Regions from separate parts of the Clostridium ljungdahlii DSM 13528 genome, predicted to be linked through region 3. Evidence: riboswitches for the same ligand, from Rfam matches in the RefSeq annotation. Region 3 holds a riboswitch; each other region holds the start of a gene.
What was found. Region 3 has a riboswitch for glycine ahead of CLJU_RS04095 (transcriptional regulator). Riboswitches for the same ligand answer to the same signal wherever they lie in the genome.
Positions count from the first base shown of each region.

Region 1: linked by a shared signal. The riboswitch ahead of gcvT (glycine cleavage system aminomethyltransferase GcvT) and the one ahead of CLJU_RS04095 (transcriptional regulator) in region 3 are both predicted to bind glycine.
Region 2: linked by a shared signal. The riboswitch ahead of CLJU_RS14420 (ACT domain-containing protein) and the one ahead of CLJU_RS04095 (transcriptional regulator) in region 3 are both predicted to bind glycine.

Region 1 is NC_014328.1:2,675,923-2,679,214, forward strand. It holds gene gcvH (glycine cleavage system protein GcvH) at 1-188, opposite strand, end outside; gene gcvT (glycine cleavage system aminomethyltransferase GcvT) at 205-1,311, opposite strand; glycine riboswitch at 1,380-1,473, opposite strand; gene CLJU_RS11900 (NAD(P)-dependent oxidoreductase) at 1,641-2,909, opposite strand.
Region 2 is NC_014328.1:3,226,979-3,230,270, forward strand. It holds gene CLJU_RS14415 (methyl-accepting chemotaxis protein) at 1-1,167, opposite strand, end outside; glycine riboswitch at 1,404-1,493, shown strand; gene CLJU_RS14420 (ACT domain-containing protein) at 1,637-1,906, shown strand; gene CLJU_RS14425 (PFL family protein) at 1,925-3,283, shown strand.
Region 3 is NC_014328.1:918,575-921,866, reverse strand. It holds gene CLJU_RS04100 (amino acid permease) at 56-1,438, opposite strand; gene CLJU_RS04095 (transcriptional regulator) at 1,613-1,810, opposite strand; glycine riboswitch at 1,949-2,035, opposite strand; gene CLJU_RS04090 (DUF1653 domain-containing protein) at 2,297-2,551, opposite strand; gene CLJU_RS04085 (hypothetical protein) at 2,995-3,292, shown strand, end outside.

The DNA.
Region 1 (3,292 bases), 1.8 Mb from region 3:
TTTACAGATTCAACTGTTCCAAATACATCACCTTTTGAGAATTCTGAATCCACTTCAGGAAGTTCAACAAAAACAATTTCTCCTAAAGAATCCTGGGCAAAATCTGTAATACCAACATAAGCTTTGTCCCCATCAACTTTTATCCATTCATGATCTTTTGAATACAATAATTCCTTTAAAGTTTTCATTTATAAATCCTCCCCACTATTTGTTATAATTTTTATTATAAAATTTCTTGCTAACTACTTCCGCATTTAAAAGCTTATTCCTCACCTTTATAGAAATAGAAGTTCCAATAGGTGCATATTTAGAATCAATTAAAGCAAAACCTATATTTTTATTTAAAGAGGGTGAGCGATATCCAGTGGTTACTTCTCCTATTTTCTTATTCTCTGCAAAAACTTCGTATCCGTGCCTTGAAATTCCTCTTTCCTTCATTTCAAAGCCAACTATTTTTCTCTTTAGTCCTTCTTTTTTCTGCTTTACAAGAGCATCTTTGCCTATGAAATTGTCCTTATCAAGTTTCACAAAAATTCCTATGCCTGCTTCAAGAGGTGTAATTGATTTAGACAATTCATTTCCATAAAGTGGCAAGCTAACTTCAAATCTCAAAGTATCCCTTGCACCAAGTCCTATTGGTTTTATACCATCTTCTTTACCTGTTTCAAGTATCTTATCCCACAGATACTCTGCATTTTCGGTTTCTGAATAAATTTCAAATCCATCTTCTCCTGTATATCCTGTTCTTGAAACCATGCACCTTTTTCCAGCAACTAGTACATCTTTTTTGAAGAAATAGAACTTGATGCTATCTAAATCTGTATCCGTTAATTTTTGAAGTATTTTTTGCGCATTTGGCCCCTGAATTGCAAGCTGTATAATTGAAGGAGATATATTTTTTATATCTACCTGAAAATTTTCCTTATTTTTTTTCATCCAGTCAATATCTTTATCAGTATTTGCAGCGTTTATTACGAGAAAAAAGTGCTCATTTGTAAATTTATAAACAAGTATATCATCTACTATTCCACCTTCTGGATAACACATAGGTGTATATAATATTTGGTTTTCTTTAATCTTAGCTGCATCATTCGTTATTAAATTTTGAACAAATTCTAGTGCATCTTTTCCTGTTATATCTGCTTCTCCCATATGTGAGACATCAAATAATCCTGCTTTTTTACGTACTGCTTGATGTTCAGATGTTATGCCTTCAAATTGTACTGGCATATCCCATCCTGCAAAATCTATTATTTTTGCACCGTATTTCTTATAAGAATCAAACAGCGGAGTTTTCTTTAATTCTTCCATAACATAAAACCTCCTTAATATTTTTATGCATTAAAAAAAAGGATATGGAGACTATTTACCCAATAGTCCACATATCCTCTGTTTTTTTACCTGAGAGTTTCGATATTAAATATCTTTCACCTTTGGTACTGTCTTAATAACAGCTTTTTCAGAGTTTTGTCCTACAGCGCTCCTTCTACCTGAGAGTTTTTGATATATCCGTGGCGGCATATCATTGCTTCTTCGGTTAACAACTAGATGCTATCTCGCACTGTATTCATCCAATTTATATACTTTTTACTACATTATTAATATACACCTTAGAATATGGAATTTCAATAAAAATATTTTTAATTTTTATCTGAACTTTCAAATTTCTTATCCATACTCTTTATATATTCTTCCATAGCATTTACAAGGTGCTTTGAAACCTCTACTGCTTCAACAACGGTTTTGGCACCTGTTACCACATCACCTGATGCAAAAACTCCAGACCTTGTAGTTCTTCCTGAATCGTCTGTCTGTATAAGTCCTTTGGAATTTACTTCTATTCCTTCAGAATTGTTTACTATATTTGCCTTAGGTCCCTGGCCTACAGCAATTATTATAGAATCTGCATTAAAAAGCTTTGTTTCCTCATCTTTTAACGTTACTTTCTTTTTCCCTGTATTTTCATCAAAGGACACCTCAGTTGGAACTACTTTAATTCCATCATCTGTTATTTCAACTGGTGCCATTTTATAGAGAAATTTCACTCCATCAAGTTTGGCATAATCAATTTCTATATTATCTGCTCCTGCATGTTCTTCATCACTCCTTGCAATGATAGTTACGTCATTTGATCCATTTCTAATTATAGTCCTTGCAGCATCCATAGCAACATTTCCTGCTCCTATAATTGCAACTTTATCTCCCAAATTATAGGCCTCAGGATTTTTAAGATAATCTATGGCATAATTCACATTACCATAAGTTTCTCCTTTAAGTCCCAAGCTCCTTGGGCTCCACACTCCTGTTCCTATATAAACCGCCCTGTATCCATCCCTAAACAAATCTTCAACAGTTATCACAGGTCCTATAAGAGTATTAGGCCTTATCTTAACTCTCATATGGAGAAGTTTATCCTTAAGCCTGTCCAAAATATCTTTAGGAAGTCTAAAGGCAGGTATGCCGTATCTCAAAACTCCTCCTATATCTTCATGGGATTCAAATATAGTTACATCATATCCCTTTCTTGCCATTATAAAGGCAATACTCAATCCTGCTGGACCTGACCCTACTACTGCAATTTTTTTATTCAACTTTTTTATATCAGCTGACGTTATAAAATTAAGATAAAAGTCTGATATATATTTTTCGATAAGACCAAACTTTATAGGAGTTCCTTTTTTACCAAGCACGCAATGGCCTTCACAAAACTTTTCATGTGGACAAACTTGTGAACAAATAGCTGACATGGGGTTATTTTCAAAAAGAAGTTTCCCGGCTTCTTTTATTTTATTCTCTTTAAAAAGTTTTATTACTTCATTTATAGGGGTACTTACAGGGCATCCTTTTTTACATTGAGGCACTTTACATCCAAGACATCTATTAGCTTCACCAAAAACAATTTTATCCAATTCTTCTTCCTCCCTTGTGTGTAAACAAATTCTATAATGTTTTATTTACCATCTGTACTATTTTTTATCAATACTCTGTACTAATATTTATATTACATATATATAATCATATATAATAGAAATTATCAATACTTATTATCTGTATCTGTATTAATAATCTTCTGTATTTCTTAATCCATCTTAAAAATACTTGAGATTTCATAAGATTTATAATAGTTATCATGCACAACAAGCACCCCTGTTTTCTTCCTAACTTTTGTAAAATTGCTTCAAAATAATAATTTATTGTATTTTAAATAAAAAGCTGCATTAGCTTGAAGTTAATCCTCCATCTAATGCAGCTTTTCAACGATATTCTAAATATTAATCCTACATTTATCATT
Region 2 (3,292 bases), 2.3 Mb from region 3:
TCCGCTTTTTAGTTTTACTTGTTCTATAATATACTTTATTTCATTCATTGCATAATTTAATGCTGAAGCCGTATCTCCAAATTCATCTCTTTTGTCAATTTGTATTCTGTAGTTTAAATTAAACTTTGATAATTCCAGGGCATACTTTCTTATTTTATGAAGTGGTTTTTTTATAGTTCCAGCTATAAATAACCCTATAAAGAATCCTATCAAAATAAATAGAACAGTTATCATAATTATTTTGTATTTTAACATATTTACTTCACTAAATATTTCACTCTTATCTATAGTAAGCCCCAGCGACCAATTTAAGTCAGCTATTGGTGCATAGGCCATAAACATATCTTCATTATCTTTTTTATAGTATCCCGAGCCACTTTTACCCATTATCATATTTTTTTCTAAAATTGACAGTTCACTTAAAGAATGATCTTTTTTTTCATCTTCTATAGTATTATCTTTATTTAGCACCAGTTTCAAATCCTTATGTGCTACCTTAACCCCTTCCTTATTTATTATAAAACAGTATCCGCTTTTACCCAGTTTTTCATTTTGAACTAATTTATTTAAACTTTCCATACTTACATTTGAAAATAATACTCCTACAACTTTTTCATAAGAATCTTTTATTGGAACTGCCACCGCCATTATCTGCTGCCCATCCGTATTCATCACTGGATCTGAAATAGACATTTTCCCACTTAACGCATTTTTAAGGTAGTAATTCTTGGTGTCCTCTAAATTAGCTTTAGTCTTTTCACCAGTTTGCATATAAATCATACCACTTGAATCCATCACATTTAAGTTCACATATCCTAATTGTTTTGCTCTCATCTTAAGAAGAGGTGTCTGTATTGAAGTATTCATGGATTTTATAATATCATTTGATGCTAACTCTTCAATTGCTTTAACATCCTGTTTTAAAGTTGCATCTATGAGTTTAGAAGACTCTATTGCTCTACTTTCAAGCGAAAATTTTATACTATCTTCCATAGCTCTATAAGCACTGTAATAAGATGTTATTCCTAATATACTGCATATGAATATTATAAGTATTCCAATCTCACAAACTATTTTCACTCCCACACTGTTTAAAAAAGATAGATTAAACTTTTTCTTCTTACCAAAAAATAACTTTGAGGCACTTAAAAATAATTTTTTTAACATAAAATTCCTCCAGTATATAAATTTACATTAATCATATCTTTTATTTTAATGTGGTATTTTTAAGCTGTTGTTAAATAGAACTTTTTTTAACGTAAATTTAACCTATGATAACCAACATGGATATTCCAATGAAATTTACAATAATATATTTGAATTGGCTTTTTTAATATGATATAATTGTGATAATTTAAAAGGGTCGGATGAAAATAATGGGATTAAATTTTTAAACCGTTATTAGACGAACCTCTGGAGAGACTCTTATGAGCACCGAAGGGGAAAGCCAAAGTTGGGTGAAACTCTCAGGTACAAGGGACAGAGGATTTTATACAAAATGATAATTATTGACTTAATTAATAGTTATTGTTTAAAATCTTATTTTCCAGAGACTAATTTAATTTGGTCTTTTTTTTTATAATTGCTAATAATAGAATTAATCAATACAAACTATTTAAAGGAGATGGATTATAAAATGAAGTCATTTATAACTGTACTTGGAGAAGACAAAACTGGTATTATTTACAAGGTAACTTCTGTACTATTTGAAAATAACATAAATATTTTGGACATAAACCAAACTCTCATAGAAGGCTATTTTACAATGGTAATGCTAGTTGATTTATCAAAAATGAAAACAGATTTTATAGAACTAAAAAATCACCTTGAAAACAAAGCTAAAGAAATAGGAGTTGTCATTAAGCTTCAACGAGAAGACATATTCACTTCTATGCACCAAATTTAAACTAAGGAGTTGAGTTAAATGATAAATACTAAAGACATTATGGAAACCATAAACATGATTGACAAAGAAAACCTAGACATAAGAACCATAACTATGGGTGTCTCTCTTTTAGATTGTATAGATAGTGATGGAAAAAAAGCAAGAACTAAAATTTACGATAAAATAACTAAACAAGCTGAAAACCTAGTAAAAACTGCCAATGAGATTGAAACGGAATATGGTATACCCATAATACATAAAAGAGTATCCGTTACACCTATTTCACTGATAGCCCAGGCAAGCTCTGATAAAAGTTATGTAGAATATGCCAAAATTTTAGATAAAGCTACCCAAACTTTAGGTATTGACTTTATTGGGGGTTTTTCAGCACTTGTACATAAAGGTTATACTAAAGGTGACAAAATACTTATAGAGTCCATTCCAGAATCTCTAGCTGTTACTGAAAAAGTCTGCTCCTCTGTAAATGTAGGAACTACAAAAGCAGGAATAAACATGGATGCAGTAAAAGATATGGGAAGAATAGTAAAGGAAACTGCCTATCTCACTAGAGAAAATGAGAGTATAGGTTGTGCAAAGTTAGTAATATTTTCAAACGCAGTAGAAGATAATCCTTTCATGGCAGGAGCATTTCATGGAGTTGGAGAAGCTGATTCCATAATAAACGTAGGTGTTAGTGGTCCTGGCGTTGTAAAATGTGCTCTAGAAGAAGTTAAGGGGCAAAATTTCAATGTAGTTGCAGAAACAATAAAAAAGACAGCTTTTAAAATAACAAGAATGGGTCAATTAGTTGCTGGAGAAGCTTCAAAAAGATTAAGTGTTCCTTTTGGTATAGTAGATTTATCACTTGCACCTACACCTGCTGTAGGAGACAGTGTTGCAAGAGTTCTGGAAGAGATGGGCCTTGAAAGTTGTGGGTGCCCAGGTACTACTGCTGCTCTAGCATTATTAAATGATGCAGTCAAAAAAGGAGGCATAATGGCAGCATCTCAAGTTGGTGGATTAAGTGGTGCGTTTATACCTGTAAGTGAGGATGAGGGTATGATAAGTGCAGTAAATTCAGGGTCTCTTAATCTTGAAAAATTGGAAGCAATGACTTGTGTATGTTCTGTAGGTCTTGACATGATAGGTATACCTGGTGATACTCCTGAATCCACTATATCTGCCATAATAGCAGATGAATCTGCTATTGGAATGATTAATAATAAAACAACTGCCGTGAGGGTAATCCCTGTTTACGGGAAAAATGTCGGAGATGAAGCAAATTTTGGAGGACTTCTCGGAAAAGCACCTATAATGCCTGTAAGTAAATTTTCAAGTGAAAGTTTCATAGCTAGAGGTGGAAGAATTCCTGCTCCAATTCACAGCTTTAAGAATTAGATTTTCCAC
Region 3 (3,292 bases):
GACTTTAGTGGTTAAGTAATTTTCATATAAAGGGTAATATTCAATAAGTATTAGCCTATGCTAAATTTCTTTTGCCATCTTCTTCAGTTTTCTTTTTTGATTTAAATACCTTGTAAATCACCCCAAGCATTATAAACCATACAGGTGTTACAAATAAGGCTACACGAGTTTCATTATTAAGTGCTAATGTAACTATAACAAAAGCAAAGAATGCTAGAATTATATAGTTCATGATTGGATAAAGTGGCATTTTAAATTTGTTATTGGCAGCAAGTTCAGGTTTAGTTTTACGGTATTTCATGTGACAGATAACTATAATTGCCCAGATGTATATATAGCAAAATGTTGATATACTTGTAATTAGTACAAATACTTCACCTGGCATGATATAGTTTAAAATAACTGCAATTAAGATAACGGCTGCAGAAAATATTGCAGCATTGCAAGGTATATGATTAGAAGTTAACTTTTTCATTGACCCAGGTGCATTATTTTCTTTGGCAAGAGAGTAAACCATACGGCTTGTACTGAAAATACCGCTATTACAAGCAGATGCTGCTGATGTTAGCACAACAAAGTTTACAATGCTTGCTGCTGCTGCAATTCCAACTGAAGCAAATACCTGTACAAATGGACTTTTAGCTGGATTGATTGAGTTCCATGGATATATTCCCATAATAACAGCAAGTGCTCCTACATAGAAAATAATAATTCTAATTGGAATGTTATTAATAGCCCTTGGAATAACATGCTCTGGATTTTCAGTTTCACCAGCTGTTAAACCAACTAATTCGATTCCAGTGAAAGCAAATACAACCATTTGAAATGAAAGTATAAAGCCATTTGCCCCATTTGGTAGCCAACCTCCATGTCTCCAAAGGTTTGAAAAGCTAGATGCACCAGCATTTGTAGAAAATCCTTTAATAATCATAAATGTACCAACTATAATAAGTGCCAAAATTGCAACAACTTTAATTAATGCAAACCAGAATTCCATTTCACCAAATAATTTTACCGCAGTAAGGTTCATAATTAGTAAAATTACAAGAACTATAAGGCTTGGTACCCATCGAGGTACATTGGGAATCCAGTACTGTACATAAAGTCCAGTGGCAGCTACATCGGCCATAGCAAGTGAAATCCAACAGAACCAGTATGTCCATCCAGTAATAAATGCTGCTCCTTCTCCTAGATAATCGTACACAAACTCTACAAAAGAATGGTAGTTTAAATTAGAAAGCAATAATTCGCCAAGGGCACGCATTACAAAAAATAAAATAATTCCTGTTATAGCATATGCAAATAGAATAGATGGACCAGCCAAGTGAATGGACCTGCCTGAACCAAGAAATAATCCAGTACCAATTGCACCTCCAATTGCAAGTAATTGGACATGACGATTTTTTAGTCCTCTCGATAAATTTTGATTTTCTGACATATATATTCCGCCTTTCTAAACGTTACTTTTTTTACCTATGTTGCTGCATTCGTATTTCTAGAGTTATTATCTTGATATTAAGATATAATTTTCCATATGAATGATGTACAAATACACTATTAGTATGAGTGCTGTTAAAAAATATAACTATAAATTGAAGCAACTTTTAATTCTTCATAATACTGCAAAGCTAATAGCATCACCTTTTTCATTATCTTCATATTCATTTTTCTCAAAAATAGACAATTTGAATAATTTAAGTAACCCTAGACGTACAGTAAGATAGGTTCTAGTTCCATTTAGCAGGACTAAAAGTAAACCCTTCCATACTATAGAATTGGTTTTAGTAAATAGTTTTGTTAATTGATCCATTTTATCCCTCCATCTTAGTCAAAAGCATGTACTAGAAATGCCTTTTCCTATATAAATATTTTGTGGTTGGAGATACAAATGGGAATAGATAAGATCTAAATGAAGTAATTAATTATATATTACTTTTGTAAGATGTGTTACCTTTTCCCTGTCCTTTTACCTGAGAGTTTCGCCATGCGACTTTCTCCTTCGGTGCTCAATAAGAGTCTCTCCAAGGATTCATCCAATAGCGGTCATCTCTATAATTAAATAGGTACCTGAAAGATTTACTTCTTCGGTGAATGGCAAAAGCCATAACTCTCCCACTATCTTCATCTGAATTATTAATTTTATTATATACTAATACATATTTGATAAAATTGCAACAATTTCTTCACTTTTAACTAAAATAAAAATTATATTTCATCATAATTTCTAAAAACATTTATACTAAAGTGACCATATTAAGTCAAAACTAAATAAAACAAAAAAATGAAAACGACTTTTCTATTTTATTAATTCAAATCTCCACTTTTGACTTATTTCCGGATACTTTTCATGATCTACTTCACTAACAAACATGTCTATTGGTCTTGCAAATACACCGCAGTTACCGTAAAGAGCTTTATATATAACTAATTCTTCTTCTGTCTCAGTATGTGTTGCAAAATCTAATATTAAGTAACTTTTATTTTTGAAATGTCTAACCATCTTTCCTGTATGATTTCGTAATTCTATTTTTCTTTTTTCTAATTCGTCCATATCTTTTCACACTCCTAATATATATTCTGCTTTTATTATCTAAAGTAAATTCTGTTTCTACTTGAATTTTATTAAAGTCAATTTTATCTAATACTACTATGTCAATAAAATTGCGTTTCTTTTTAAAATAACTCTTTATTGAACTTTTCATTACTAATTCATATGCTTGATACATAAAACTTTTTAGAGATTTTTCTCTCATCCCATGTGAAGCAGTTGGATCTAACAACTATGCTGCCAATTAGGGGAATACTTTTTCAATTTTTTAGTACTCACTTCTTTTTTCACTTCTGTGTTATATTTATAAAGGAATTTTGTATAATTTATAGAATAAATACCTAGATGCAGTACTAATAATAGATCCTAATAATTCTGAGGCTAAAAATTTAAAAGATGTATTTGCAAAAGCAGTTCAAGATCAGCAGGAAAAATCAAAATATAAGTTGGAAGCAGTAAATGCAAAAAAACAGCAGAAGCAAGATGATGACGATATCACTCATAAAAGTGCATCATACATACAAGAACACGGAGGAGTCAACTATAGTCAAGCATTAAAAATCGTTGAAAGTAAATATCCTAATTCTTCTTTTGAGCCTGCACAAAACGTTGTTGGTACTGATACTTTAAAAAGGTTTCTCTCTGATGATATATTAAATGCAAGTTATGTTTTATATGGACACGATAATAGTGATGGAACTGATTTTCAAAATCTTATATTAGTGAGTAAAGAAACTGGACGCA